DNA from 2 places in the Bradyrhizobium sp. I1.14.4 genome. Region 1 is predicted to be linked to the other one. Evidence: predicted binding sites of a transcription regulator. Region 1 holds the regulator's gene; the other holds the start of a gene.
What was found. The regulator HrcA, encoded in region 1, represses chaperone genes, less so after heat shock. The targets are predictions, from matches to a motif close to GTTAGCACTCNCNNNNNGNGAGTGCTAAC.

Region 1 (14,705 bases):
GCAGCTCGGCGCGGTGGCATGCTGGCAGCGCCGCTTCGACCTGATCGAGGCCTTCGTGCTCAGCCGCGCTGGCCACACGCCGTCCCCCGAAGTCGCGTTCGCCTATCGAAGACTGGCACGCTCGGCCGGGGCCGCCCGCATCACGGCACTGGCTGACGAAATCGGCTGGAGCCGCAAGCATCTGGTCGACCGGTTTCGATCCGAGTTCGGCCTCGCGCCCAAATCGCTGGCACGCATGATGCGGTTTCATCGGGCGAGCCGGCTGGCGCAAAGCGGATCCAAACTTGGCTGGGCGGGAGTTGCGGCGGAAAGCGGCTATGCCGACCAGGCCCATCTCGCCCGCGAGTTCGTCGAATTCGCCGGAGAGCCGCCAACCGCCTGGGCGCGGCGCCAGGCGCTGACCGACCACCGGCTGGTTCACGCCGACGACGCACTGCCGGACTGGTAACAAACCTTCAAGCCGGAGCCGCATGGGCTCATGCAGAGTGGCGCCATCAGCCAAGGAGGTGAGCTACCATGACGCACGACATCGAACCGCCCCGCATCTATCCGACCCTGCGCTGCAAGGATGCTGAGTCGATGATCGCCTGGCTTACGACGGTGATCGGATTCACGGAGCACGTCGTCTACCGCGACGGCGGCGTGATCCACCACGCCGAGCTTGCCTATGGTTCCTCGATGCTGATGCTGGGCCAGAGCCGCGACGATGCCTATGGCGGGCTGGTTGGAGATCTCACCGGCCGACGCACAGATTCAATCTACATCGCCGTCGACGATCCCGACGCCCTGCATGCGAAGGCCAGGGCGGCGGGCGCAAAGATCGAATTGGAACTGCGCGAGACCGACTATGGCAGCCGTGATTTTGCCTGCCGCGACCCGGAAGGAAATCTCTGGAGCTTCGGCACCTATTGGCCGAAGGCTGATGAGAAGCCGCTGTCGTGAAGCCACGGCAGCAAGCTCACACCTTCGCAACCGGCGTCGGACCGATCAGACCGTGATGTCGGCGCTTGGGGCGGCCTTGGCGCCGCCCTTGGAGACGCCGACCAGCGCTGGACGCAGGATGCGCTCGCCGATCATGTAGCCGGCCTGCACCACCTGCACCACGGTGCCCGACGGCACCGAGGCGTCAGGCACCTCGAACATCGCCTGCTGGAAGTTCGGATCGAATTTCTCGCCGATCGGATCGAACTTCTTCACGCCATTCTTTTCCAGCGTGTTGAGCAGCGAGCGCTCGGTCAGCTCGACGCCTTCGATCAGCGCTTTCAGGCCGGGATCGGCTGCTTCCTTGGTCTCGGCCGGCACGGCGTCGAGCGCGCGCTGCAGATTGTCGGCGATGTCGAGCACGTCACGGGCGAAGCCGGTGATGCCGTAGGTTTTGGCGTCGGCGACCTCACGGCGGGTGCGCTGACGGAGATTTTCCATCTCGGCCAGCGTGCGCAATGTCCGGTCGCGCGCCTCGGCGAGTTCCTTGGTTAGCGCCTCCGCTGATCCCGCCTCGGGATCGTCAGGCATGATGTAGGGCTTCGAGACCACGGGCTCACCCGTCGGCGCCGAATTTTCGGTGTTGTCGTTGGCCCGGTTCGGATCGGTCATGGCTTGCCTTCTCGAAAACTCGCGTCGGTTCAAATCTTGGGGATTGCTTGCCGGGATATCGTGCTTTAAGCGGCGAAAATCAAGCGCAACATACCGGTTTCGGGAACAGGGATCTCCGACCTGGGTGCAAAATGAAAGCGAAATCCGGTCCGGTCAGCCGCCCAGCATCTTGCTGACGATCCGCGCGGCATAATCGACGGTCGGGATCACCCGCGCATAGTTCAGCCGTGTCGGTCCGATCACCCCGAGGACGCCGACGATCCGGCCCTGGGCGTCGCCATATGGCGCGATGATGGTCGAGGAACCCGACAGCGAGAACAGCTTGTTCTCCGAGCCGATGAAAATCCGCACACCCTCGCCGCGCTCGGCGCGGCCGAGCAGATCGATCACGCCGCGCTTGGTCTCGAGATCGTCGAACAGCGACTTGATCCGCTCGAGATCGTCGAGCGCATGCAGATCTTCGAGCAGATTGGCGTGACCGCGCACGATCAGCTGCCGGTCCTCACTCTCGCCGCCGGACCAGCTTGCAATGCCGGCCGCAACGACCTTTTGCGTGAGCTGGTCGAGCTCGGCGCGGTTTTGCGTCAATGCCGTCTCAAGCTCGAGCCGCGCTTCGGCCAGCGTCCGGCCACGGATCCGCGCATTGAGGAAATTGGTCGCTTCCGTCAGCGCCGAGGATGGAACGCCCGGCGGCAGCGCCAGCACCCGGTTTTCGACCTGGCCGTCTTCGCCGACCAGCACCACCAGCGCCTTCTCCGGCTCCAGCCGCACGAATTCGATGTGCTTCAGCCGCGCATTCGACTTTTGCGTCAGCACTACTGCTGCGGCACGGGTCAGCCCCGACAGCCGCGTCAACGCCTCGCCGAGTGCCGCCTCGACAGATTGCGCACGGCCGACGGCGGCAAGCTGGGTCTGGATCGATTGACGCTCGGCCTCGGTGAGGTCGCCGACCTGCATCAGAGCGTCGACGAAGAAGCGCAGGCCGAGTTCGGTCGGCAACCGGCCGGCGGAGGTATGCGGCGCATAGATCAGGCCGAGCTGCTCGAGATCCGACATCACGTTGCGGACCGAGGCCGGCGACAGCGGCAATGCGATCAGGCGCGAGATGTTGCGCGAGCCGACCGGCTCGCCGGTCGCAAGATAGCTTTCGACGATTTGACGAAAAATGTCGCGCGAACGCTCATTGAGCTGGGCGAGCCCGGCATGCGGCGCAATCAGGCCTATCGGATCGTGGTGAGTCACACTCCAGTCCTTCACAATTGCTGCCTAATCTGTCGCTCCGGGAGGCCGGTGACAAGCATGCATTCGGCCCCCTGGCACCGGACCATACCGGGGGCCGAAAACTCTTGCCGCTGCCCCTTCCCCCTCCTACAAGCACGCCCAGCCATATCTCTCGGATTTTTGGAGGATTTCATGCGGCCAAGCCGCCGTGCGCCCGATGAACTGCGTCCCGTGTCGCTCGAACGCGGCGTCGTCAAATATGCCGAGGGTTCCTGCATGGTGAGATTCGGCGACACCCACGTGCTGGTGACCGCCACGCTGGAAGAGCGGTTGCCGCCGTGGCTGAAGGGCCAGGGCCGTGGCTGGGTCACAGCCGAATACGGCATGCTGCCGCGCGCCACCCTGGAACGCACCCGCCGCGAGGCCTCCGCCGGCAAGCAGGGCGGCCGGACCGTCGAGATCCAGCGGCTGATCGGCCGCTCGCTGCGCGCGGCCGTCGATCTCGAGGCCCTCGGCGAGCGCCAGATCACGGTTGATTGCGACGTCATCCAGGCCGACGGCGGCACCCGCACCGCCTCGATCACCGGTGCCTGGGTGGCACTGGCCGACTGCATCAACTGGATGAAGACCCGCAACATGCTGAAGACCAACGTGTTGCGCGATAATGTGGCGGCGATTTCCTGCGGCATCTACCAGGGCACGCCGGTGCTCGATCTCGATTACGCCGAGGACTCCGAAGCCGAGACCGATGCCAATTTCGTCATGACCGGCGACGGCCGGATCATCGAGGTGCAGGGCACCGCGGAGAAGACGCCGTTCTCGGAAGGCGAATTCCTGGCGCTGATGGCACTGGCGCGCAAAGGTGTCGCGCGTCTGGTCGACTTGCAAAAGATCGCGGTGGCGTAGTCAGATTGGTTATGCATCGCCGAATCACCGGAAGGCTCGTCATCGCCACCCATAATCCCGGCAAGCTCGCCGAGATGCGGGAACTGCTCGCGCCGCACGGCGTCGAGGCGGTGTCGGCCGGCGAGCTCGATCTGGCGGAGCCCGAGGAGACCGGCGACAGCTTTCGGGCCAATGCAGCGATCAAGGCGATCGCGGCGGCGAAAGCGGCGGGACTACCGGCCTTCGCCGACGATTCCGGCCTCGTGGTCGACGCGCTCGACGGCGCGCCCGGGATCTACTCGGCACGCTGGGCCGGCGAGGGCAATGACTTCATGGCGGCGATGACGCGGATCGAGCGGCTGCTGCAGGAGCGCGGCGCCACCGCGCCGGAGCAGCGCAAGGCGCATTTCGTCTCTGCGCTGTGCGTGGCCTGGCCGGACGATCACCTTGAGGAAGTCGAGGCCCGCGCCGATGGAACCCTGGTTTGGCCGCCGCGCGGCACCGCCGGCTTCGGCTACGATCCGGCGTTCCTGCCCGACGGCTATACGCGGACCTTCGGCGAGATGACCAGCATCGAGAAGCACGGCCTGCCGCCGCTCGGGCTCGGCCTGTCGCATCGCGCCCGCGCCTTCGTGAAGCTCGCGGAGATCTGCCTTGAGCCACGCTGAACGAGAAGCCGCTGAACGAGAAGCCTTCGGCGTCTACGTGCACTGGCCGTTCTGCCTGTCAAAATGCCCGTATTGCGATTTCAACAGCCACGTGCGGCATGCGCCCGTCGACGAGGAGCGCTTCGTGCGCGCATTCGCTCGCGAGATCGAGACGACCGCTGCGCGGGTGCCGGGACGCGAGGTGTCCTCGATCTTCCTTGGCGGCGGCACGCCCTCACTGATGCAGCCGCAGACCGTCGGCGCCGTGCTCGATGCGATCGGCAAGCATTGGTCGGTGGCGCGCGACGTCGAGGTTACGCTCGAGGCCAATCCGACCAGCGTCGAGGCGACGCGCTTTCGCGGCTATCGCGTGGCCGGCGTCAATCGCGTGTCGCTCGGCGTGCAGGCGCTGGATGATGCTTCGCTGAAGGCATTGGGCCGCCTGCACACCGCGCGCGAGGCGCTCGACGCGGTCGCGATTGCGCGCTCAGCATTCGACCGTTACTCGTTCGATCTGATTTACGCCCGCCCCGACCAGACGCCGCAGATGTGGGCGAATGAATTGAAGCAGGCGATCTCGGAAGCGGCCGAGCATCTGTCGCTCTATCAGCTCACGATCGAGGAAGGCACGCCGTTCTTCGGGCTGCATGCTGCCGGCAAATTGCAGACGCCGGACGAAGCGACCGCCCGCGCACTCTACGACGTGACGCAGGAGGTCTGTGCCCGCGAGGGATTGCCGGCCTACGAGATCTCCAACCACGCCCGGTCAGGCGCGGAGTGTAAGCACAACCTCGTCTACTGGCGCGGTGAGGAATATGCCGGCATCGGCCCCGGCGCGCATGGCCGACTCGACATCGACGGCGTCAGGCACGCGACTGCAACCGAGCGGCGCCCCGAGGCATGGCTGTTGAACGTCGAGGAGCGCGGTCATGGCGTCGTCACCGATGACAGCCTCAACAGCGAAGAACGCGCCGACGAATTTCTCCTGATGGGGCTGCGGCTCGCCGAGGGGATCGATCCAAAGCGCTATGCGGCACTCTCCGGCCGCAAGCTCGATCCGCACCGGATCGCCATGCTGCGCGAGGAAGGCGCCATCGCCGTCGATGCCGACGGTCGGCTGCGGGTGACGAAGTCGGGCTTCCCGGTGCTCGACGCGGTCGTCGCGGACCTCGCCGCCTAGGTGCGCGCTGCCAAAATATCGAAAACAACCCCATGCAAAGTAGCTGGCGGGTTCCGGCGCTCGACAAGGCAGCTTGACCGCCTGACGAAAACTAAGCGCCAAAACTTTTCGGCGAGCCTGCGACCGGCGTGCCGCCGCCGGACGCCACTTTCATGACCGCGAGACCACGCTCATTGGTGCCGTCGGAGCGAAAGCGGAACAGGCCGTCGATCCCGGCAAAGCCGGATGGATTGGTCAGCGTCTCCGGCGCAAAGCGCTGCGCGCCCTGGGTGCGCGCAAGCGCCGCCATCAACGCCACGGCGTCATAGGCTAGCGTTGCGGTGCGCACCGGCTCGCCACCGTATTTGGCGCGATAGCGGCCGGCGAAGCTGCGGAAGCCGGACGGATCGGGCGCGGCGTAGAGGCCGCCCTGCAGGACGGGGCTCGCGAACACCCGCGGATTGTCCCACAACCCGGTGCCAAGCAGCTGGATGCTGCGCAGATTGGCGCCGGCCGCGGTCAGCGCATCGGCGGTCGCGACGACCGAATCGCCGTCATCGGCGATCAGCAGCGCATCGGCCTGGCCGAGCGCCTGCGCCACGGTCCGCGCCGGCGTCGCGCGACCGGCGCCGTATTTCTCGAATGCGACGACGCGGCCGTTCTTGCGGCCCACCGCCTGCTTGAATGCGGCCTCCACCACATTGCCATAGGCATTGTCGGGCACCATCGCGGCGAACGAGCGCTTTCCGATCCCCGCGGAATAGTCGACGATGCGATTGATGTCGGATTCCGGCAGGAAGCTCAGGAGATAGACGCCGCGTCCGGCCACGCTCGAATCGGTGGAGAATGCGATCACCGAGGTTCCGCGCGGCCGCGTCAGTTGCGCGGTAGCCGGCACCGAGCCGGCGAATAGCGGTCCCAGAATGATCTCGGCACCCTCCGACAGCGCCTGCTGGGTGCCCTGCGCCGCGCCCTGCGGACTGCCGCCATCGTCCTTGATCAAGAGCTGAATGTTCGGGTTCTGAAACTCCGCCAGCGCCATTTCGGCAGCGTTCCGCATCGACTGGGCGGCGAGTCCGGCATTGCCAGAGGCCGACAGCGGCAGGATCAGCCCGATCTTGACCTGCCCGGTACCGACCGCCTGCGGCTGTTGCGGCGGGCCGGCCGGACCGGCTTCCTGGTTGCCGCCGAACGGGCTGGAAAATTGACTCAAGCTCTGCTGGACGCCGGAGCAGGCCGTCAGCAGCGGCGCGCCCACGAGGAGGCCGAGCGCGGTCCGCCGGGTCGTGCCCGACGGCGGGGACTTGCGGTGATGCGGGCCTTCCATCGTCTCTCTTCTCTTGGCCGACCGTGATCAGCCAGGACGCCATCCAGCTCTGATGAGGCGGGTGGATTCAGGCATATTGTCGGCGAATAGTTAACTAAAACAAAAGGATTATGGCCCCGCGGCGCCCTTGCCGCGGCCTCCATTTCCCCTGTCGGGCAGCGTTCCGTCACCGCCCTTTGCGGATGTGGCGCGAGCGCTGCCATCCCTCTAGATTGGCATTATGCGCGCAAAAGCCAGTTCCCTCCACAGTTCGGATGCCACAACAGGTGCTGCGGCCAGAACCTTTTCGATTGGCAGCCAGCAGCTGGCCGCGCCAAAGGCTGCACCCGGGCTCCATTTGGTCGCGACCCCGATCGGAAATCTCGCCGACATCACCCTGCGCGCGCTGGAGACGCTGGCGGGCGTCGACGTCATCGCCTGCGAGGACACCCGGATAACCCGCCGCCTGACCGAGCGTTACGCGATCACCGCGGAGCTCGCGCTCTACCACGAGCACAACGCGGCCCAGGCCCGTCCCAAGATCCTCGAACGGCTGGCGCAGGGCGCCGCGATCGCACTGGTTTCCGACGCCGGCACGCCGCTGATCTCCGATCCCGGCTTCAAGCTGGTTCGCGACGTCTGCGCCGCCGGACATGCCGTCACCGCGGTTCCCGGGCCGTCATCGGTGCTGACGGCGCTGTCGGTTGCGGCGCTGCCGACCGACCGGTTCTTCTTCGAGGGATTTTTGCCGGCGAAGGAGCACGCGCGCCGCACGCGACTCAATGAGCTCGCCCGGATCGATTCAACGCTCGTGATATTCGAATCGGGCAATCGCGTGCAGGACACGCTGCGCGATCTCGCCGCGATCATGGCTGGGCGCGATGCCGCGATCTGCCGCGAGCTGACCAAGCTGCACGAGGAGGTCAAGCGCGCACCGGTCGCCGAGCTTGCGGCAGGCGCGGACGCGCTGGAGACTCGCGGCGAGTTCGTGCTCATCATCGGCCCCCCGGCTGATGATGCCGGGGTGATGGACCAGGATGCGCTCGACGATCTCTTGCGCGCGCAGCTCGCCCGCGGCAGCGTCAAGGATGCGGTTGCCCACGCGGTCGAACTGTCGGGCCGGTCACGCCGCGAGGTCTACGCCCGCGCCCTCGAGCTCGCAAAAACCATCGGAGACGACGATGGCGAAGACTGACAGCGCCTCGCCCGAACGCGTCGCGGCGTTCCGCACCGGCATCTCGGCCGAAAGCCGCGCCGCAGCCCTTCTGATCGCCAAGGGCTATCGTATCCTGGCAAGACGCTTCCGCACCCCCTATGGCGAGATCGACCTGGTGGCCCGCCGGCGTAATCTGATCACCTTCGTCGAGGTCAAGGCCCGTGCCAGCCTCGACGACGCCGCCTATGCGGTGACGCCGCGCCAGCAGCAACGCATCGTCAATGCCGCCCAGGCCTGGCTGATGGCGCATCCCGAACATGCCGAATTTGATCTCAGATTCGACGCCGTGCTGATTGCGCCGAAGAGCCTGCCGCGCCATCTGTTAGCGGCATTCGACGCAAGCACTTGAAGTTACCCTCAGACCTCGCGGGACACGCCTATGAAATTGAACGTCGCCGTCCAGATGGATCCTATCGCGCGCATCAACGTCCGCGGCGATTCCACCTTTGCGCTGCTGCTCGAGGCGCAGAAGCGCGGCCACGGCATTTCCTACTATACGCCCGACAAGCTGTCGCTGCGCGGCGAGGAGCTGGTGGCACCGCTGCAGCTTCTCACCGTGCGCGATGAGGTCGGCAATCACTTCACGCTGGGCGAACCGAAGCGCGAGCCGCTCAACAGCTTCGACGTCGTGCTGCTGCGTCAGGACCCGCCGTTCGACCTCGCCTACATCACTTCGACCCATTTCCTCGAGCGCATTCATCCGAAGACCCTGGTCGTCAACGATCCGGCCAGCGTGCGCAACGCGCCGGAAAAGCTGTTCGTGATGAATTTCCCGCAGCTGATGCCGCCGACGTTGATCTCGCGCGACCTCGACGAGATCAACGCGTTCCGCGACCAGCATGGCGCCGTCGTCATGAAACCGTTGCACGGCCATGGCGGCGCCGCCGTGTTCCGCGTGATGCCGCAGGACATGAATTTCGGCTCGCTGTTCGACATGTTCTCGGTCACCTTCAAGGAGCCCTGGGTGATCCAGCGCTTCCTCCCCGAGGTGAAGCATGGCGACAAGCGGATCATCCTGGTCGACGGCGAGTTCGCCGGCGCCGTCAACCGCGTGCCGGCGGCGGACGATCTGCGCTCCAACATGGTGCGCGGTGGCGCGGCCAAGGCGACCGAGCTCTCGGATCGCGAGCGCGAAATCTGCGCCACGCTCGGACCGGCGCTGCGCGAACGCGGCCTGCTGTTCGTCGGCATCGATGTGATCGACGGCAACCTGACCGAGATCAACGTCACCTCCCCGACCGGCATCCGCGCAATTCAGCGGCTCAATGGCCCCGACGTCGCCGCGATGATCTGGGATACCATCGAGCCCAAGCGCGCCGCCAAATAATCCTCCCTTGTGCGCCGCACATGCAGGTTGAACTTGAGCCAGAGTTCGACGGCGCATGCGTTCGCCTTATTCTTCTTGCCAGCTTGCGCGGGCGAGGGCAGCATCCTCTTGCCTGCGTCAGGTCAAGCGTCAGGTCAAGCGGCGGGTCAGCGCGCGGGCAACAACGCGACAATCTCATAAAAAATGTGGAGGAAGACGTTATGACGCTCAATGTCTCACGACGATCCTTGCTCGCGCTCGGTGCCGGTCTCGGCGCCAGCACCATGCTCGGCGGCACCGCACAGGCGCGCGCGCCGAAGCTGGGCACGCAGACACCCTATTGGCATCGCTTCACGCTCGGCGATGCCGAAGTGACCGTGGTGTCCGACGGCCCACTTCCGCTCGGCGATCCCTCCGGCACCTTCACCGGCGTGCCGAAGGAAGAGGTCAAGAAGATGCTCTCCGACAACTTCCTCTCGCCCGACAATGTCGTGCTCGAGCAGAACTCGCCGATCGTCAACATGGGCGACAGACTGATCCTGTTCGATACCGGCATGGGCACGTCGCAGCTGTTCGGCAAGACCACCGGCCGGCAGCAGAAGAGCATGAAGGAAGCCGGCATCAAGCCGGAGGACATCGACGCCGTCGTGCTGTCGCACGCGCACATCGATCATATCGGCGGCATCGTCGATGGCGACAACAAGCCGCTGTTCCCGAATGCGCAGTACTACATCGCGCAGAGCGATCTCGATTTCTGGACCGACGAAGGCAAGATGGGCGGCGGGCTGAAGGATTTCATCGTGCACGCCCGCAAAAACCTGCTGCCGGTGCGCGACCGCATCGTGTTCTTCAAGGACGGCCAGGAATTCCTGCCGGGCGTGCAGGCGATCGCAGCACCCGGCCACACCGTGGGCCACACCATCTTCATGGTGAGTTCGGGCGGCAAATCCTTCGCCTTCCTCGGCGACCTCTCGCATCACGCGGTGCTGCTGCTGGAGCGGCCACGGATGGAGTTCTCCTACGACACCGATCCGAAGCAGGCGGCGAACTCACGGGTCAAGCTGCTGGAGATGCTGGCCGCGAACAAGACGCCGGTGATGTCCTATCACTTCGCCTGGCCCGGCTACGGCCACGTCGCCAAGGCCGGCGAGGGCTTCCACTACTATCCGGAACCGATGCAGATGACGCTGTAACAGCGGCGCATCCGGGAGCGGCTCGCGTCGCCCCCGGATGTTCCCTTAATGTTCTTGCGCTGGGAAGCCCGCTCCGCTACCTTCGATTGCGGAAGATAGGGGCAGCATGGTCCAGCGCGTTTCTACCGTCGCATTCGAGGGGATCGAGGCCCGCGCGGTCGACGTGCAGGTCCAGGTCGCGCCGGGACTGCCGGCGTTTGCGATCGTCGGCCTGCCCGACAAGGCGGTGTCGGAGGCGCGCGAGCGGGTGCGTTCGGCGCTGATCGCCTCCGGGCTTGCGCTTCCCGCCCGCCGCATCACCGTCAACCTCGCGCCGGCCGACCTGCCCAAGGAGGGCAGCCATTACGACCTGCCGATTGCGCTCGGCCTGATGGCGGCGATCGGGGCGATCCCGCCGGATGCGCTCGGCGGCTTCACTGTGCTCGGCGAGCTTGGGCTGGACGGCTCGATCGCGCCGGTGGCCGGCGTGCTGCCGGCGGCGATCGGCGCCAATTCGCGCGATGAGGGATTGATCTGCCCGGCCGCCTGCGGCTCGGAAGCCGCCTGGGCCAGCCCCGACATCCAGATCATCGCCGCTCACTCGCTGATCCAGATCGCCAATCACTTCAAGGGCACGCAGGTTCTGTCGCGCCCGCAGCCGAAAGTGCATGAGCGCGAGGAAGCGCATCTCGACCTGCGCGACATCAAGGGGCAGGAGAGCGCCAAACGCGCGCTCGAGATCGCGGCCGCGGGCGGGCATCATCTGCTTATGTAGTGTCCTTTTAATTTCGGATTGATTGGACACCTGGTCTTTATATGGTGGCCTTTTGGTATCGCCCTCTCCCCGTTTGAACGAAGCCACTTATCAATGCCGACTCGCTCGGAAGCCTCAGACTGAAGCGACGCGAGCGAAGAAACGCTCCGAACTGGGGCGTCAGATCAGTCCAGCGCGTGCTGATACTCTCGGACAGGTCACAACCTGGAGGTTATAAGGTTGCCGCATTCAAAGGACTTCATCGATGGGCTCAAGGCGGCCGAGGCAATTGCCGCAAAGGAGTTGTCCGCAGCCGAAAAAGAGTTGGGTTACAATCTCGCGGCCAGTGTTAGAGAGCGGACCGATGTAAGGAGAAACACCGCCGAAACTATCTTGCGAGAAATTCGCAGGGCAATGGTCTAAGAATCAGATCGCAGACCGAAAAAAAGATCGCCCCGCTGTATTGCGGGACGATCTGATTGGGACCGCAGTTGGACTGCCGACCCCTGATTGACTGTCGTTACGTCACTGGCGAGGGTCCGTAAAAGTGACGTACGGGATAGATCAATACAAACTTACGGAGGCGCCGCCCTCGTCTGCATTGTCGCGATAATTCCCATCCAGAGAACGACTCGCCTGGACCCGATCGATAAACGGACATGAGGCCGACAGCGCCTCTTCAAGTTCGTAACCAATCATCGACTTGGTCAGAATGGCTGCGGATTCAAGGTTCGGTAACCTTTCCGTCAATCTCTCCAGCATCTGAAAAATCCGAGCCGTTCGAGGTGTTGTGTGCGGTTTGAAGGCAGTCCGCTTGCCGTTCTCGACGGTCGCCCTCGTAGTCACGATGCCGTAGTCCTTGAGCCCGACTTCATTCAGAACTGCCGCAAAATCCGCTGCCGACATTGATTGGTAGGCCGCCAGACCCGCCTTGCCGTGCTTGAATGCGCGACAGAGATCTCTCTGCAGTCTGCTGACATCAGCGGTTGGAGTCCGTTTGAGATACGGCGCGTCCTTCGCGTCCAGTCCAGCAATCATATCGAAGAACCGCGCGAAGTCTCGAAAGTCCCCGACTGTCTTGATGCATCGGCGGTTCGTACTCCAGTGATCGTCCCAAAACCGGCGCAGCTTGTTGAACTCCTCGATGGTCTCCCAGGGCCTCGTGCTAAACGCAACGTGTTCGAACTTGCGCCCGAGCGGCAAGACCTCGCCGGACAGCATAGCCACTGCGTGGGGCTTTCGTTTGAAGTCGAATTCCATGCTGATGCGGCGCGGGATTTTCTTCGAGACGAGGTCAGCGTCCCACAGGATCGTCTCCCGGATGCTCGTGTGCACCTGAAAATCGATCTGGCTCGTCGCCGATCGATCGAGGAAAGTCTGGACGATATAATCGTTCTGCTCGTCGAGTTCCGTAGAGAAGATCGGTGGTTTAATGCCGGCGCGAGCCAATACGATTGATTCTTCTCTGGTCGCCTCGCCCGGCCGCAACGTTGCTTGGCCTCTGGTTCGCCAGCCAAGTAGCTGCCGGACAGAATGCTTCTCCTTTAGAGTGTCATCGATGCCCGTCAGTTCTTGGCGAAGACGGCCGAATTTTCGCGCGAGAGGACCAGCCTTAGCGACAGCCATCTCATCCTCTGTCGCATCAGTAATGAACCCATCTGTTGTGACGCTGAAGACCATTCGGTGCGCGGGGATGAGGTTCATAATTTCACCCACAACTGCGCGCACACCGGATGTAATCTCGGCCGCCAGAAAAGGATTGGTTATCGGACTCGGAGATACCCGTTGGCCGCGCCTTGTCCTGAGATTAAAGACTCGCTTGTCCCTGAGCCCCTGTGCCGTCTTGCCATAACAGGAGTTCGTCGCCTCCTTCCAGAACGCTTCGTCAAACTCGCTGCCAGCGTCCCGAGCGGCGAACCTGTTCGCTATTGACTGCTTGATGAATGGAAAGAAAATCCTGTCATTCACATCCCTGGGGATGCTGATGCCGAGCAGCAGATTGAGCCGGCACCCCATTTGGCGCGCAAGCTCGATCTCCGGCATCACGCAGCAACTGCGTCCCTTGAGCGGGAAAATGATGCCATTCTGGGATCGAACCGGCAGGACGGGGTATCGGGTAGAGGCGGGAAACTCGAAATCGACCCATACAAGGCCGAGATCATCAGGCCCGATTTCAGAAAATGCTCTGACAGAATGCGCCTCCGTCCATCGAGGCCGACCAATACCAGCCATGACGGTGGGGTACGCACCAGAAAGGTCGTAGTCTGAATAGACGCCGACTGGGCTCGGGCCGAACCACAGTTGTTCATTGCGACCACCGTGGTAGCAATCGGTTGCAAAATCGATCCAGTAGTGAAGCTCTTGAATGAACGGCTCGCTCTTTTCGGTGCGGAAAATGTGCCGTTTGTCGTCGTAGACCTTCTCCTCCACGCGTTCACGGCCGACCACTTCGACTGGATCGAGTTCCCTCTTTTCCCAATCGTTGATGAGGAGCTTCATGCCAATCGAGGAAAGTGCTGTCGGCGCGAAATCGCCTGTGATGTCGGCGACGGTATCCGCGAGCCTTTTGTAGTAACGGGCGCAGATTTCGGCGTCGAGGAGCGCATACTCACGAAACAACTGCCAATCGTCAGCTCTCACAAGCTTCATCAGCTTCTTGAGCTCTCGATCCTCCTCGTCGGTATCGGCAAGCTTGATTTTTTCGACACCGACCAACGGCGCGATCTTGCTTAGGCTCTTCCGATTGGCCGCTGTCAGCAGGATGGTATCGCGAACGTAGACGTTGACGTCTGCATGGTCATCCCTCGTATCACTGAACGCGATTCGTACCTTGATCGGCACGCCAAGTGACACAAGCGAGTTCCGAACGTTTTTCAGCCGAGGAAATATTTGCTTTGTATCGTCAAAGGCGGGCACGTCAGCACGATTATAGTGCCCGACGAGAATGATTGTCTTCGGGATCTGCTCCCCAAGCATCGTTCCTTTGCCGAGCGCATACACCAAAAATTCAGTGAACGACAGGCGACGGCCTGGTTCAGGAATGGCAATGCCTGACCATTCGACGCCAGTGTGATTGATAGCGTAAAACTGGTACGAGAGGACTTCGTACTTTGCCAATCGATCTCGCACCTCTTTGTTCGTGTAGAATTCCTGCAACTGCTGATACTCGGTGTCGAAACCGAGGATCAGATAATGCGTGTCCCGCTTCAGATCGTCCCGTACGTCGTCTCGGTCGATTGAGAATTGAGCCTTTGGCCCGGTAGGCCGCTCAGCGATCAGCGCACTGTTAGTAGCCAACAGGAACGCTTCTCGACCCTGCTTCATCTTTGATTCTGACGACGCAGGGTGCTCAGTGTGCTCGGCGATGTCAGCCGATTCTTCAGGTATAATGTCCATTGGGTTCACTCGCTCCGCTCTCGGAGTTTCCTGCGCTTGTGGATAGCCAA
Region 2 (14,705 bases), on a different contig from region 1:
GGCAAGGTTCCTGCGCGAAGTTCGGGCGGCTCAGACTTGGGTCGCCAGACTTGGATCGCCAGACTTGGATGCCAGCCTCGGATGGATACGGACAGAAGGCCGCCGCGCATGTTCCTGAACCAAAGGCCGACCCGAATGTCTGTTGAGGAATCCCGCGGCCCACAAAAAAGAAGGCCGCCCGGAGGCGGCCTTCGATCTCGATGCGGATGTGCCGACGGGGCTTAGAAGCCGCCCATGCCGCCCATTCCACCCATGCCGCCGCCGCCCGGCATCGCCGGCGCCGCGTCCTTCGGCAGTTCGGCGACCATCGCCTCGGTGGTCACCAGCAGGCCGGCCACGGAGGAGGCGTCCTGCAGCGCGGTGCGCACCACCTTGGCGGGGTCGATGATGCCCTTGTCGACCATGTCGACATAGTCCTCGGTCTGGGCGTCGAAGCCGAAGGTCTCCGACTTGTTCTCGAGGATCCTGCCGACCACGATCGAGCCCTCGACACCGGCGTTCTCCGAGATCTGGCGGACCGGAGCTTCGAGCGCCTTGAGCACGATGTTGATGCCGGCCTGGACGTCGGCATTGGGGTTGGTGAGACGGCCGACCGCCTTCTTGGCGCGCAGCAGCGCGACGCCGCCGCCCGGCACGATTCCTTCCTGCACCGCGGCGCGGGTCGCGTTCAGCGCGTCCTCGACACGGTCCTTCTTCTCCTTGACCTCGACCTCGGTCGCGCCGCCGACCTTGATCACGGCAACGCCGCCGGCGAGCTTGGCAAGGCGCTCCTGCAGCTTCTCACGGTCGTAGTCCGAGGTGGTTTCCTCGATCTGCGCCTTGATCTGGCCAACGCGGGCGTCGATGTCCTTCTTCTTGCCGGCGCCCTTGACGATCGTGGTGTTCTCCTTGTCGATCACGATCTTGCCGGCGCGGCCGAGCATGTTGACCGTGACGTTCTCGAGCTTCATGCCGAGGTCGTCGGAGATCAGCTGACCGCCGGTCAGGATCGCGATGTCCTCCAGCATCGCCTTGCGGCGATCGCCGAAGCCCGGCGCCTTGACGGCGGCGACCTTGAGCCCGCCGCGCAGGCGGTTGACGACCAGCGTCGCCAGCGCCTCGCCCTCGACGTCCTCGGCGAGGATCAGCAGCGGCCGGCCGGACTGCACCACGGCTTCCAGCACCGGCAGCATCGCCTGCAGGCCGGTCAGCTTCTTCTCGTGCAGCAGGATGTAGGCATCCTCGAGCTCGGCGGTCATCTTCTCGGCGTTGGTGATGAAGTAGGGCGACAGATAGCCCCGGTCGAACTTCATGCCCTCGACGATGTCGACCTCGGTCTCGAGCGACTTGTTCTCCTCGACGGTGATGACACCCTCATTGCCGACCTTCTGCATCGCCTGCGCGATCATCTTGCCGATCGCGGCGTCGCCATTGGCCGAGATGGTGCCGATCTGGGCGACTTCGGAGGAGGAGGCGACCGGCTTGGCGCGCTTCTCGATGTCCTTGACCACGGCGGCGACCGCGGTGTCGATGCCGCGCTTGAGGTCCATCGGGTTCATGCCGGCGGCGACCGACTTGGCGCCCTCGCGGACGATGGCCTGCGCCAGCACGGTCGCGGTGGTGGTGCCGTCACCGGCGGTGTCGTTGGTCTTGGAAGCGACCTCGCGCAGCATCTGCGCGCCCATGTTCTCGAACTTGTCGTCGAGCTCGATCTCCTTGGCGACGGTGACGCCGTCCTTGGTGATGCGGGGGGCGCCGAAGCTCTTCTCGATCACGACGTTGCGGCCCTTCGGGCCGAGCGTCACCTTCACGGCATTGGCGAGCACGTCGACACCGCGCAGCATGCGGTCGCGGGCGTCTCCGGCGAATTTTACGTCCTTGGCAGCCATTGTCTTGAACTCCTGTCAGCTTTGAGAAATGCGCTTGCCGCTTCCGCGTTCGTCATCGCCGGGCTTGACCCGGCGATCCATCTTTCGAAGAGCGATGGATGCCCGGGTCATCTAGCGCGAAGACGCGCTTCGCGCTTCTGCCCGGGCATGACGACGAACGGGGTACGGCCGCCGCGCAGTTGAATGGCAATTAAGCCAGCACGCCCATGATGTCGGACTCTTTCATGATCAGGAGCTCCTGGTTGTCGAGCTTGACCTCGGTGCCCGACCACTTGCCGAACAGCACGCGGTCGCCGACCTTGAGGTCGATCGGGATCAGCTTGCCGGCCTCGTCGCGGCCACCCGGGCCGATGGCGACGATCTCGCCCTGGGACGGCTTCTCCTTGGCCGAGTCGGGAATGATGATGCCGCCCTTGGACTTCTCCTCGGCATCGATACGCTTGACCACGACGCGGTCATGCAGTGGGCGGAAGGTGGATTTAGCCATGACGTTCCCTCTTGGAGGCTCGGTTTCAGGTCCGGTTCATCGAGGCCGGCGTTGGATGCCGGCCCGGTCGGCGCCAGGCAGGACGCCCGGCGCAGTTAGCAATCGTGGTGCGAGAGTGCTAATTGTGGGCGGGGAAATATGGCTTGGCGCAGTTTCTGTCAAGCAAACGGGTTAAGGCCTTGGTGAGGCCAATATAGGATGGTGGACCAGAAACCAAATCGTAGCGATGACGTAATTTTGTCAGACGTCATTGCTCCGCCTTTAGTTTTACGCTTGGCTGCAGGACGGGTGCGGCCGGGGACATAGTCGGGGGATGCATATGATCACGTCACTCAACGCGCGATTGGTCGCACGGTTCGCGGCTGTCTCGGCGCTGACGACACTGTTGGGGGCGTGCGGCAGCATGAGCCTGCCGTCGTTGTCGTCGAACCCCGGGCCGGCGCCCGCCGAACCGGGGGTAGCCCCGGAGATGCCTGCGAGCATCCGCCCCGACGAGATCGTCGGCCGTTGGGGTCTCGCCTCGTTCCAGAATCCCGCCGACCGCGCCCGCACCGAGGCCGCCGCGCGCGGCCAATGCAAGCAGCCTTACGTGATCGGCGCCGGCCAGAACGGCGGCGTCATCATGCATCTGGCTGACCAGGCCACCCCGCAGGAACTGCGGCTGAAGGGTTCCCCTGGAGGCAAGAACTATATCGGCCCGCCAGGACCTACGCCCGGCGAGCAGGACCGCGAGATCATCTCGTTCGACGGTCGGGTCTTGATCACCCGCTTCGTCGACAAGGACGCCGCCGTACGTTACGGCAACATGGTCTATGTCCGCTGCGCGCCACGGGCGTGACGGGGCGGAGCACTTCAGCATCAGATAGTGCCACATCGGCAGTGCACCTCTCCCCTTGTGGGAGAGGTCGGATCGCATCGACCGATGCGATCCGGGTGAGGGGTGTCTCTCCGCGAGTGACCCTCTCATTCCGAGTTCGCAGAGAGACCCCTCATCCGGCGCCATAACCGATGCGAAGCATCGGAGACGGCGGCTGCGAGGCCGCCTATGCCACCTTCTCCCACAAGGGGAGAAGGGAAGAGGGACCGCCGACAGGGCAAACAAAAACGCCGGCCCCAAGGGCCGGCGCTTTTTCGTTTTGATCCGACACAGACCTCAGTTGAACATCGCGTCGATGTCGTCCTGCGAGGCGTGGCCGGCGTCGCCGTCGAGCTTCGGGCCGTTGAGCAGGCGGGCATCGCCCTCGCGGCTGTCGACGATCGCCGGGGCATGGGTCTTGATGGCGTCGACGCCGCCCCAGATGTTCATCATCTCGTTGATGTGCTGCTCGATGAACTTCATCGTGTGCATCACCTTGCTGATGCGCTGGCCGGTGAGGTCTTGGAAATTGCAGGCCTCGAAGATCGAGACCACGCGCTCCTGAATATCCTCGCTGAGCCGCTTCTGCTGGTCGGGCGTGACGTTGCTCGCCAGCGCGGTCGCGGCCTGGTCGATCGCCTCGACCGCTTCGAGGATCTGCTGGGTGGCCTGCTCGGTGCCGCCGACCACGGCGCCGAGCTCGCCATTGACCTTGGCCATCTCCTCGCCGTTGAAGCTCTTGCCGTGCAGCACGGCGATCTCGCGCTTGGTGCGGCTGATCGCGTCGTGGATCAGGTCGAGCTCGACCTTGAGCTTCTCGCACTGTTCGACCTGGGCGCGGTAGGTCTCGAGCAGTGCGTGCGTTTCAGCGACCTCGCGGGCGACGGCGGCATCGACGCTGTCGCCGGTACGCTGCGCAGGCGCCGCGGCCATCTGGGCGCGGATCGAGCGAAGCTCGGCCATGATCTCGCGATGCATCGGACCGAGATCGGCGGCGCCGGCAACTTCCGGCTCCAGCATCACAATCTCGTCCATCGCCTGCTCGACACGAAAACGCTTACGCTTCACTGACATGATTTCATTCCCGCCCCTTCACTGCAGTCCGTTCTAGGCGGAGCGGATTTAACGTCAGGTTCACGCGGAACAGTTTGCGCGGACAGCGCGCGAGCGTCGCGACACCGCTGATTAACCATGTTGCCGCGGCGTTCATGCAAAATAAACGCTACCCGACAAAACCGCACGCCATTGCCGACGTGGTGAATCCAAACGGCCGATCCGTTTACCAAACCGATGCGGTTTTCATTGCTTATTGACCACGTGCAACGGCGCCGTCTGCGCCCTCGCGAAACAAGTCACGACGAAACCAGTACAGAGTACGTCGATGTTCAGGAAAACCACGCTTGCGCTGCTCGCCGGCGCCTCTTCGCTTATTGCAATTCCCCATCCCGCCATGGCGATCGACGCGTCGGCTCCGTCCGAGCCCAACGTGATCTACGCCAACCAGGGCGCACCGCAGCCGCCGATGCGCACCGCCTATGTGCAGCCGCAGCGCTCCAACATGGGCGGCGGCTTCATCGAATTCCTGTTCGGCGATGCGCCATCGTCGCAGGGTTATTCGCCGCGGCCGATGTATCAGCAGCAGCCCGGCTATTACGGCAATCGCCAGTTGCCGCCGATGGATCCGCAGCAGCAGATGATCCGCCAGCAGGAAGAGGCGGCGGTCGATCCGACCCAGCGTCCGTTCGATCCCAGATATGAAAAGCAGCTGGTCGACTATCAGGGCAAGGAAGGCGCCGGCACCATCGTCGTCGATACGCCGAACAAATTCCTCTATCTGGTGCAGGGCGAAGGCCGGGCGCTGCGCTACGGCATCGGTGTCGGCCGGCCCGGCTTCACCTGGGCCGGCGTCAAGACAATCTCGGCGAAGAAGGAGTGGCCGGCCTGGACGCCGCCGCCGGAAATGCTGGCACGCCGTCCCGATCTGCCGCGGCACATGGAAGGCGGCCCGGAGAATCCGCTCGGCGCCCGCGCGATGTATCTCGGCTCTTCGCTCTATCGCATCCACGGCTCCAACGAGCCCTGGACGATCGGCACCAACGTCTCGTCCGGCTGCATCCGGATGCGCAACGAGGACGTGATCGACCTCTACGGCCGCGTCAATGTCGGCGCCAAGGTCGTGGTGATGTGAGGTGGTTTTGAAGCAGCTGCCCCAAAGATGGTGTCGTCCCGGCGAAAGCCGGGATCCATAACCACAGGCGGTTGTTACCGAGAGAAGCTGTAGCCCCGGCCGTATCAAATCTCGCACGGTTGTGGTTATGGGTTCCGGCTTTCGCCGGGACGACGGAATCAAAACGGCCGCTCGATTGGAGCGGCCGTTGTCGTTTCAGCGATCGCGTTTACGCGTAATCGCTGTTGTCGTCGCCGCCGTTGTCGTCGAAGTCGTCGGCGTCTTGATCATCGTCACTGTCCCGGTCGGCCTGCGCCTGATCGAATGCGCCGGAGCGCGAGCCGCTGTCATTGTCGCGGCTGGACGAGCCGACATCGTTGATCCCGGCGTCACGCGCGAGATCGCTGGACGACTGGTCGCCGCCCCAGGGACGCGAGCCGCCGCCGAGATTGCCGGCATCGGCGAGCGACTGGTGGCTGCCGCCGCCCATCATGCCGCGGATGCTGGAGAGCAGGAGCCCGCCGCCGACCACGCCGGCCGCGGCCGCAGCCGCGGTGCCGAGGAACGAGCCGCCACCGCTGCCGGGAGCGCCGCCGCCGAAGGCCGGGGGCTGCGGGCCGCCATAAGGTTGACCGTATTGCTGCGGCGGCTGGCCATAGCCGCCTGCCTGTTGCATCGCCTGGCCCGAGTTCCAGACCGGGCGGCCGCCGGCAATATCGGGCGCGCGCACCGGCGGCACCGAGCCGTGCGGCTGCTGCCCCTGTCCGAAGATCGCGTCGCGCATCGAATCGAGGAAGCCGCCGCCTTGCTGCTGGCCGCCCTGCTGCTGGCCGACCGCGGCCTCGAGCTCCTGGATCCGATCATGGGCGCGCTTCAGCGCCTCGTCCTGCACCAGCGCGGTTTGCACCAGCGCGTAGACCGCATTGGGCGCGCTGCGCAGGCCCTGCATGATCGCGGACATGGCCTCGCCGTCGCGCGGGGCATTCTCCAGCTTGGCGAGCCGGTCGAAGAGATCGTCGATCAGTTGGCGTTCTTGCGGTGTCATGGCGTTCTCCATCGCGTCGATCGAATCGGCGCGCGGCTCATGTAGGACGGGGTTTGTGGCGCAAGGAGTGGGGGCCAGGATTAAATTTATGTATGCGACAATACGACCGGAGGGTTTTCGTGGACCTTGTCAGGCCAGTGTAACTTTATTCAGGGCCAGCAGCGCGGAGAAGTCCTCGCCTGCGAGATAGGCATGTTCGGTCTCGCGCGGCGTCGTCAGCGGGTCGAGGTTCTTCAGTGTTTCATCGACGAAACCGGGATGGCACATCACGAGCCCGTCCTCCGGCATGCTGTCGAGGAAGCCCTGCATCAGCGCCGCGAATTCGCTGCTGCGCGCGAAATCATAGGCGCCGGCAAAGGCCGGGTTGAAGCGCAAGCCTGATCGCTGAGCCTTGATCCGGAATTGCGTGCTGAGCACGTTCAGCACCAGCTCCTTCGGCGCCGCCAGCTGGCGCACGAGCGGGCCTTCGCGTCCGCACTGCCGCACCCAGGCGTTCGGCGCGCGCTCCTTCACGGCGCGCAGGAACCCGTCACGCACCTGCGGGAACAGCTGTGCGTGCTGATGGCCGTCGACGAAATCGGGCGCGCGGCCGAACAGGTCGTGGAAGGCGTCGAGCTGCGCCAGCACCTCGGCATGGATCAGCTCGGCGTCGAGCCGATGCATCAGCCCGGCGCGCAACAGCCTTGGGAAGGGCAGGAACATGTCGCCGTCGAGCGGGCGGAAATGCATCGTCAGCGGCCGGAACGGCGCGGTCAGTGTCACATGCAGCCCGATCGCGCAGCGCGGGCTTTTCGCCGCCGAGGCCATGAGCGCGGCGGCAGCCTCGCGGCCGATCGCCGGCGTCACCACCATCACCGACGTTGCATTGAGGCGGCCGCGCTCGATCAGATCGCGGATCGCGCGATTGACGCCGTCGCTCAAGCCGTAGTCGTCAGCACACAGCCAGATCCGGCGGCGCGGCGTCGAACCGTTCATTCGGCGGCGGTCCGCTCGGTGGCGCTTTGCGCCGCGCCGCCGTCGGCGTGCTTCTCGGTGTGCTCGGCAACGAAGTAGATCGGCCGCGCCTTCAGCTCGGAGAGGATCTTGCCGATATATTCGCCGACGATGCCGATCATGATCAGCTGCACGCCGCCGATCGTCATCACGCCGATCATCAGCGACGGATAGCCGGGGACCTGCTTGCCGGTGGTCAGCACTTCCCACAGGATCGAGAGACCGAACAGGAAGGCCGCGCCGGCGAGCAGCGCGCCGAGCAGGCTGGCAAAGCGCAGCGGCGCCACCGAGAACGAGGTCAGGCCCTCGATCGACAGGCCGATCAGCCGGCCGGCGTTGAAGGTGGTGACGCCATGCGCGCGCGGCGCCGGCTCGTAGTCGACGCGGATCTGCCTGAAGCCGATCCAGCTGGCGAGGCCCTTGAAGAAGCGGTTGCGCTCCGGCAATTGCCGCAAGGCCGCGGCCGCACGCGGCGACAGCAGGCGGAAGTCGCCGGCATCCTCGGGGATCTGCTGCCGCGCGCCCCAGTTGATCAGCGCGTAGAAGCCGCGCACGGCAAGCCGCCGCAACGCCGATTCGTTGTCGCGATGCGCCTTCGCCGTGTAGACCACGTCGTAGCCGTCATTGATCCAGTGTGCGACCAGCTGCTCCACCAGATCAGGCGGATGCTGGCCGTCGCCATCCATGAACAGCACGGCGCCGCGGCGGGCGTGGTCGAGGCCGGCCATCAGCGCAGCCTCCTTGCCGAAATTGCGCGACAGCGACACCACCTGCAGGTCCATGGTGTCGGCGGGAAGGCCGCGGGCGATCGCCAGCGTGTTGTCGGCGCTGCCGTCGTCGACATAGATCACTTCGCAGTCGAGCCCGTAACGGGCGCGCAGCGTCTTCGCGAGGCCGATCAGCCGCTCGTGCAGCGCCACAAGCCCCGCGGCCTCGTTGTAGACGGGCACGACGATCGACAGACCCTGCGCGGCGGCGGTCTTGGCGGTTGTGGTCAGGCTGGAAACGTCAGAGCCCAGCATCATCGGTCAGATTCCAGAACTAGAGCGTTTTCCAGCGAAGTACGGTTCCGGTTCGCGTGAAGAAAACGCGTCAAAACGACAGAGCATGAACACAATATGGTACCGCGGGGTAGCTGTCGCCAACATGAACGGCGCCGCCCGCTCATTGTCGCAGGAACGCCTCGAGCCTGCCGAACAGCGGGTTCTCGCGGTCGAACACATAGTCCAGCGACACCACCGACACGGTTTCGGCACCATGTTCGCGCAGGAAGCTGCCGAGCGCGTAAAGCTTGCCCGGTGGGCAGTGCAGCGTAAGCATGCCCGACGAGGTCGGGCCGCCGAACGGGGCGACCACGCCGAAGCGGTTATGCGCCTCGGACAGCAGCGCATCGTTGCAGCCGGCAAAGCGGGTGCGGACCTCGCGATACTTGCTGGCGCGGGCGCGCGCGGCGATGTGGTCGAGGATGACGCGCGCGGCCTCGCGGGCGCCGGTCGACCAGTCGGCATCCCGCGACGCAACGAGATTGGCCTGGCTGCGCAGCATCACGCCGTCGTCCAGCACCTTGAGCCCGTTGGCGGCGAGCGTTGCCCCTGTGGTCGTGATGTCGACGATCAGTTCGGCGGCGCCGGCCGCGGGTGCGCCTTCGGTGGCGCCGGCGCTCTCGACGATACGGTAGTCGCCGACGCCGTGCTTCGCAAAGAAGCCGCGCGTCAGATTGATGTATTTGGTCGCGACCCGCATGCGGTGATTGTGCTGCTCGCGGAAGCCGGAGGCGACGTCGTCGAGATCGGCCATGGTGCGGACGTCGATCCAGGCCTGCGGCACCGCGACCACGACATTGGCAAAGCCGAAGCCGAGGCCTTCGATCATCAGCACGCGCTTGTCGGCATCCGGAATGCTCTCGCGCACCAGATCCTCGCCGGTGACGCCGAGATGCACGGAACCGCGCGCCAGATTGGCCGCGATCTCGCTCGCCGAGAGATAGGCGATCTCGACATTGTCGACGCCTGCGATGATGCCGCGATAGTCGCGCGCACCGCCGGCCTTCGACAAGGTCAGCCCGGCGCGGGCGAAGAAGCTTTCCGCGTTTTCCTGCAGGCGCCCCTTGGAGGGAACGGCGACGACGAAGGGCGTGCTCATTGGACGCCTCCGTCGGCACCGGCCTTGCCATGCCGGGTCATCGCCTCGATCCAGACCGAGAAGCCGACCGCGGGGATCGGATTGACTGATCCGAGCTGCGTCATCAGCCCGTCGTAGCGGCCGCCCGCGATCAGCGGCTCGGCGCCGTTGCCACTGGCGTGCAGCTCGAACTCGAAGCCGGTGTAGTAGTCGAGGCCGCGGCCGAACGCCGTCGAGAACCGTGTCTTTCGGAGGTCGATGCCGCGCGCGGCCATGAAGCCGACCCGGCTCTCGAACTGGTCGATCGCGGCGGCAAGATTGAGCTTGGCGTCGGAGGCAAGCGCGCGCAGTTGCGCGACCGCGTCGTCGGGATCGCCGGTGATTGAAAGGAAGCGCTTGATGGTGGCGACCGCGTCGCGCGGCAGCGCGCCGCCCTTCAGCGTCGATTGCTCGAGGAAGCGGTCGGCGATCTCGGCGACCGTGCGTCCGCCGACATTGGTGGTGCCGGCGATCGACATCAGATCGGTGACCAGCGCCAGCGCCGCCTTGCGGTCGGAGCCGGCCAGCGCGGCGAGCACGCCCTCATATTCGTTGCGGCCCGGCGCAGTCGCCAGCGTCAATTGCTCGATGTCGTCGGTCAGCGAAACCTTGCGGTTGAAATCCTTGATCAGCCGGCGCCGCCACACCGGGTAGAGCTCGAGCGCATCGATCAGCGCGTTGAACAGCGCGACGTCGCCGGTGCGGATCTCGACGTCCTTCAACCCAAATGCCGTGGTCGCCTCCAGCGCCAGCGCCAGCATCTCGGCGTCGGCCGCGGCGCGGTCCCGCCGCCCGAAGGATTCGATGCCGGCCTGCAGGAACTGGCTGGGCGCACCGCCGCGATGGCGGAACACGGGGCCGAGATAGCTGAAGCCGGCCGGCTGGCCGGCGCGGGTAGAGGCGAGGTAGTCGCGCGCCACCGGAATCGTGAGATCCGGGCGCAGGCAGAGCTCCTCGCCGCTCGGGTCCGTCGTCAGGTACAGGCTCTTGCGGATGTCCTCGCCGGAGAGGTCGAGGAACGGCTCGGCCGGCTGCAGGATCGCGGGCTCGGACCTGAGATAGCCGGCCTGCGCGAACGAGGCCAGCAGCGCATCCGCCCAAGAAGCCACCCTTGGGGCGGATCCGGCGGCGGATCGTGGTGCGGCAGCTTCGGTCATCTCGACGTCCAAAGGTTGCGGCTTCGGGTTCCGCATCGGGTTCCAGGGTTGGTTCGGGGCAGCCCTTACCATGGCCGTATCAGGGTTTCGACAGCGATCGGCCAAGTGGCTTAATGATTGCGTGCGTTAACGATTTTACGACGGCTTGGCTAGGCGGAAGTGAACCAAACTTGCTGCGGCACCGGCGGTCCACCGCTCCCGCTTGCGGGGGAGGTCGGATTGCGTCGGAGCTACGCACCCCCCCAGTCCCCCAGTGCCGCCTGCACCAGCGCCAGCGCGGCGACGGCGGCGGTGTCGGCGCGCAGGATGCGCGGGCCGAGCGCGAGACGGAGGGTTTTGGGCTGGCGCAGCAGCAGCGTGCGCTCCTCCTCGGCAAAGCCGCCCTCGGGGCCGATCAGGACGTCGATCCCGCCATTCGCGGTTGTCGCCGCCCGTAACGCCTGCACGGGGCTTTCGACCTCGGCTGCTTCGTCGCAGAACACCAGCAGCCGTGCCTGGTCGCGGCCGGCGAGGAAGCGCTCGAGGGGCAGGGGATCGGCCACTTCGGCAAGCGAGATGATGCCGCACTGCTCGGCGGCCTCGACCACATTGGCGCGCATCCGCTCGCTGTTGACCCGCGACACCTGGGTGAACCGCGTCAGCACCGGCACGAGCCGCGCGGCGCCCATCTCGACCGCCTTCTGCACCATGTAGTCGAGCCGCGCATGTTTCAGCGGTGCGAACACATAGGTGACGTCGGGCAGACGGTCCTGCGCGCGGGTCTGCGCCGTGATCGTCAGCACGTCGGCCCGCTTGCGGCCGGAAATCTCCGCGCGCCATTCACCGTCGCGGCCGTTGAACACCAGCACGGTGTCGCCGGCGTTAAGCCGCAGCACGTTGCCGAGATAGTTGCTCTGGTCGCGCTCGAGCGGAACGGTAGCGCCGGCACGAAGCGGGGCACCGACAAACAGGCGGGGGCTGTGAAAATCGAGTTCAGGCATGTCCTATTCCGGTTCCGGGCCGCGTTTTAGCCCAAAAGGCGCTGCCAAGTAGCTGCGAAGTATGGCTCCACGCTGATTGCGATCGGGGAGGTCGTCATGGTCTACCGCTCATTGCTGCTGCTGGCACTGGCTGTGCCCGTGTCGGCCGAAAAAGCGTCGGCTCAGGGTGGTCCTGCGCCGTTTCCGAGCAACGGCACCACGCTCATCACGCCGGGCTTCCCGGCGCCATCCGCCGAGTCCTGCATTAGGGATTTCGCTCCGCTGCGCGAAGACGCCGAGATGAAGGGCAGGCTGATCAAGACGGCTGCGGCCCGCCATGCGCCTGCGGCCGAATCCTGCGTCTTGATCCGCAACTACGGTCGGGCCGAGATCAAGATGATCGATTATGTCGAAGCCAACGCGACCCAATGTGCAATCCCGCCACAGATTGCGAACCAGTTGAAGGCTGGTCGCAACAATACCGAAGCGTTGCTCAGGAAGGTCTGCGCGCAGGCAGCACAGGCGCCAAGCCTGCCCGCCCTGCCGGTCGGCGACTTCGATCACCTGATCGATCGTCAGATTCCATAACTGACATCATGTGCCAGCGCTAAGCCGCTTCAATGCGGCGCGGCAAGTTAACCACACCGCGCGACACCGTAGTCCCGCGGACTCGTCAGGCACTCTCGGGCCAACTACTACAGTGGCGTCGATATATTGCTTCGGTCACCAAGTCATTTTTCAAGTCCGAGGGGTCGCTTGCACGCGGCCCCTTTTGTTTTTTCGGTCGGCGTGGGGGCCGCAGATTCAAACTGAGGCCTGACCGAAAATCGTGTTCAGGTATATTTGATGGTCCGGTTTTACCGCCGTTCGTAGTCTAAAGGCTTAGAATCGGGGAACAATTTAATGTGGCCGATGTGGCCCTACGCCGCGCTCCCGCCCAAATCCACGGGTTGTTAAGGCCTCACAGGAATCGTAAAACGCCCCCAAAATTTGTTGCTTCGTTTTTGTTGCGCTGGGGTTGCCTGGACCTTTTGCCGGAGAAATACCCTCGATGATCCGCCGACTGATCGTGCTGACCGTTGCCGCGACCGCCCTGTCTGTGGGGCAAGCCGCTGCGCAGAGCGCTTTTCCGGCACCGCTGCCCAATCAAGGCCAAGCCGGCGCCGCCTCGGATCCCGCGTTCCCGCCGGTCAATGGCGCGCGCACAAGCCGGGCCGGCGCCGCCTCGGATCCTGCATTCCCGCCGGTTAACGGTGCGCCGGCAGCCAGGGTCGGCGGGGCGCCGTCGCCATTTCCGAGCAGTGGTGCTGCCCCTATCGCCGGCGGCGGTCTGTCATCGCCGCCGCCCCCGCAAGGCGCCGGCGCAGGTGGTGGCGCGGCTGACGCCTGCATGAAGAATTTCGTTCCGCTACGTGAGGAAGCGGAGAAGCGCGGCAAGGCGATCAAGGCCGCGAGCGATCGCCACGCCAGCCCGCAGGAGGCCTGCAAGCTGATCGGAAATTACAGCCAGGCCGAGGTCAAGATGATCAAATATGTCGACGTCAACGCGGCCAAGTGCGGAATTCCGCCGCAGATCGCCAACCAGCTCAAGGACGGCCACAAGAACACGGAAGCGCTGCTGAAGAAGGTCTGCAATGTCGCAGAGCAGGCGGCGGCGCAGCCGCGCGGCCCCGCGGGGCCGTCGCTGAGCGATGTGCTGGGTTCGTCCGCCTCGCTGCCCGAAGCGACCCCGACCAAGAAGGGCGGCAGCACTTTCGATACGCTGAACGGCAACGTCCTCACCCGATAAGGGACAGCCCGATGATCGACCGCCCATGAGTGACGTTTCCGCCCGCGTTGCCGACTCCACGGGCAACTGGGTGGATACCCGTGCGCCGGTCTGGTCGCGGCCATATCTGCGGCTTGCGCGCTACGACCGGCCGATCGGCTCCTGGCTGTTGTTGATGCCGTGCTGGTGGTCGGCGGCGCTCGCCGCCGGCGTCGCGCACGACGTCCGCTCCCTGCCGCTCGTCGTCCTGCTGTTCTTCGTCGGCGCCTTCGTGATGCGCGGCGCGGGCTGCACCTGGAACGACATCACCGATCGCGATCTTGACGCCAGGGTCGAGCGCACGCGGTCGCGGCCGATCCCGGCCGGGCAGGTCACGGTGACGCAGGCCGTGGTCTTCATGGTGCTGCAGGCGCTGATCGGGCTCGCGGTGCTGCTGCAGTTCAACCGCTTCGCGTTGATGACCGGCATCGCCTCGCTCGTGATCGTCGTGATCTACCCGTTCATGAAGCGGATCACCTGGTGGCCGCAGGTCGTGCTCGGCCTCGCCTTTTCCTACGGCGCCCTGATGGGATTTGCGGTGACGCTCGAACGCATCGATGCAACCGCGATTGCGCTCTACGCCGGATCGATCGCCTGGGTGATCGCCTACGACACCATCTACGCCCATCAGGACGCCGAGGATGATGCGCTGATCGGCGTCAAATCCACCGCGCGCCTGTTCGGCGCACGCACCCATCGCGCGCTCGTGATCTTCTATGGTCTCGCCGTGCTGCTGATCGGCGTGGCATTCGCGCTCGCAGGCGCGCACTGGCCGGCCTGGATCGGCCTTGCGGCGTTCGCGCTGCATCTCGCCTGGCAGGTCCAGCGGCTCGACACCAGCGACCCCGCGCTCTGCCTGCGCATCTTCAAGTCCAACCGCGACGCCGGCCTTATCCTGTTCGCGAGCCTGGTTGTCGACGCGGTGCTGCGCGCGGCGTAACGGCGACCTACTGCTCCGGATTGACAGTGAGGTGAACACACCTCTCAAGCTCGCCCGGACTCCCGCAAGGGGAATCCTGCCGCCGGTGCGCCCATTGCGCGCGCGTGCCACTGAGTTGCCCGACGGCGCAAGTCCCTGCGCCCTCTGTCTTCAGAGCGGCGAAACGAAGAGCAAAGCCCGGACAGATCATGTCGCGAGAATGCGAAATCATGACTCGCAAGCGGCGCCACATGCTCACTGTCGTCCCGGCCTGCGCCGGGACGACG

Region 2: a site for HrcA is predicted at 2,450-2,478, ahead of ABIB78_RS13855 (co-chaperone GroES). Genes of this name have one in related genera too.

The regions. Positions count from the first base shown of each region.
Region 1 is NZ_JBNDLA010000021.1:63,881-78,585, forward strand. It holds gene ABIB78_RS29950 (helix-turn-helix domain-containing protein) at 1-448, shown strand, start outside; gene ABIB78_RS29955 (VOC family protein) at 517-942, shown strand; gene grpE (nucleotide exchange factor GrpE) at 988-1,593, opposite strand; gene hrcA (heat-inducible transcriptional repressor HrcA) at 1,747-2,835, opposite strand; gene rph (ribonuclease PH) at 3,007-3,720, shown strand; gene rdgB (RdgB/HAM1 family non-canonical purine NTP pyrophosphatase) at 3,732-4,367, shown strand; gene hemW (radical SAM family heme chaperone HemW) at 4,354-5,526, shown strand; gene ABIB78_RS29985 (penicillin-binding protein activator) at 5,618-6,832, opposite strand; gene rsmI (16S rRNA (cytidine(1402)-2'-O)-methyltransferase) at 7,053-8,006, shown strand; gene ABIB78_RS29995 (YraN family protein) at 7,993-8,376, shown strand; gene gshB (glutathione synthase) at 8,407-9,354, shown strand; gene ABIB78_RS30005 (MBL fold metallo-hydrolase) at 9,555-10,526, shown strand; partial or broken gene ABIB78_RS30010 (magnesium chelatase domain-containing protein) at 10,633-11,277, shown strand; gene ABIB78_RS30015 (DNA polymerase) at 11,824-14,655, opposite strand; gene ABIB78_RS30020 (hypothetical protein) at 14,661-14,705, opposite strand, start outside.
Region 2 is NZ_JBNDLA010000005.1:346,841-361,545, forward strand. It holds gene groL (chaperonin GroEL) at 222-1,868, opposite strand; gene ABIB78_RS13855 (co-chaperone GroES) at 2,059-2,355, opposite strand; gene ABIB78_RS13860 (hypothetical protein) at 2,675-3,193, shown strand; gene ABIB78_RS13865 (protein phosphatase CheZ) at 3,509-4,285, opposite strand; gene ABIB78_RS13870 (L,D-transpeptidase) at 4,593-5,399, shown strand; gene ABIB78_RS13875 (DUF2076 domain-containing protein) at 5,608-6,423, opposite strand; gene ABIB78_RS13880 (ChbG/HpnK family deacetylase) at 6,553-7,398, opposite strand; gene ABIB78_RS13885 (glycosyltransferase family 2 protein) at 7,395-8,441, opposite strand; gene hisG (ATP phosphoribosyltransferase) at 8,581-9,558, opposite strand; gene ABIB78_RS13895 (ATP phosphoribosyltransferase regulatory subunit) at 9,555-10,733, opposite strand; gene ABIB78_RS13900 (16S rRNA (uracil(1498)-N(3))-methyltransferase) at 10,964-11,713, opposite strand; gene ABIB78_RS13905 (hypothetical protein) at 11,810-12,280, shown strand; gene ABIB78_RS13910 (hypothetical protein) at 12,744-13,481, shown strand; gene ubiA (4-hydroxybenzoate octaprenyltransferase) at 13,507-14,439, shown strand.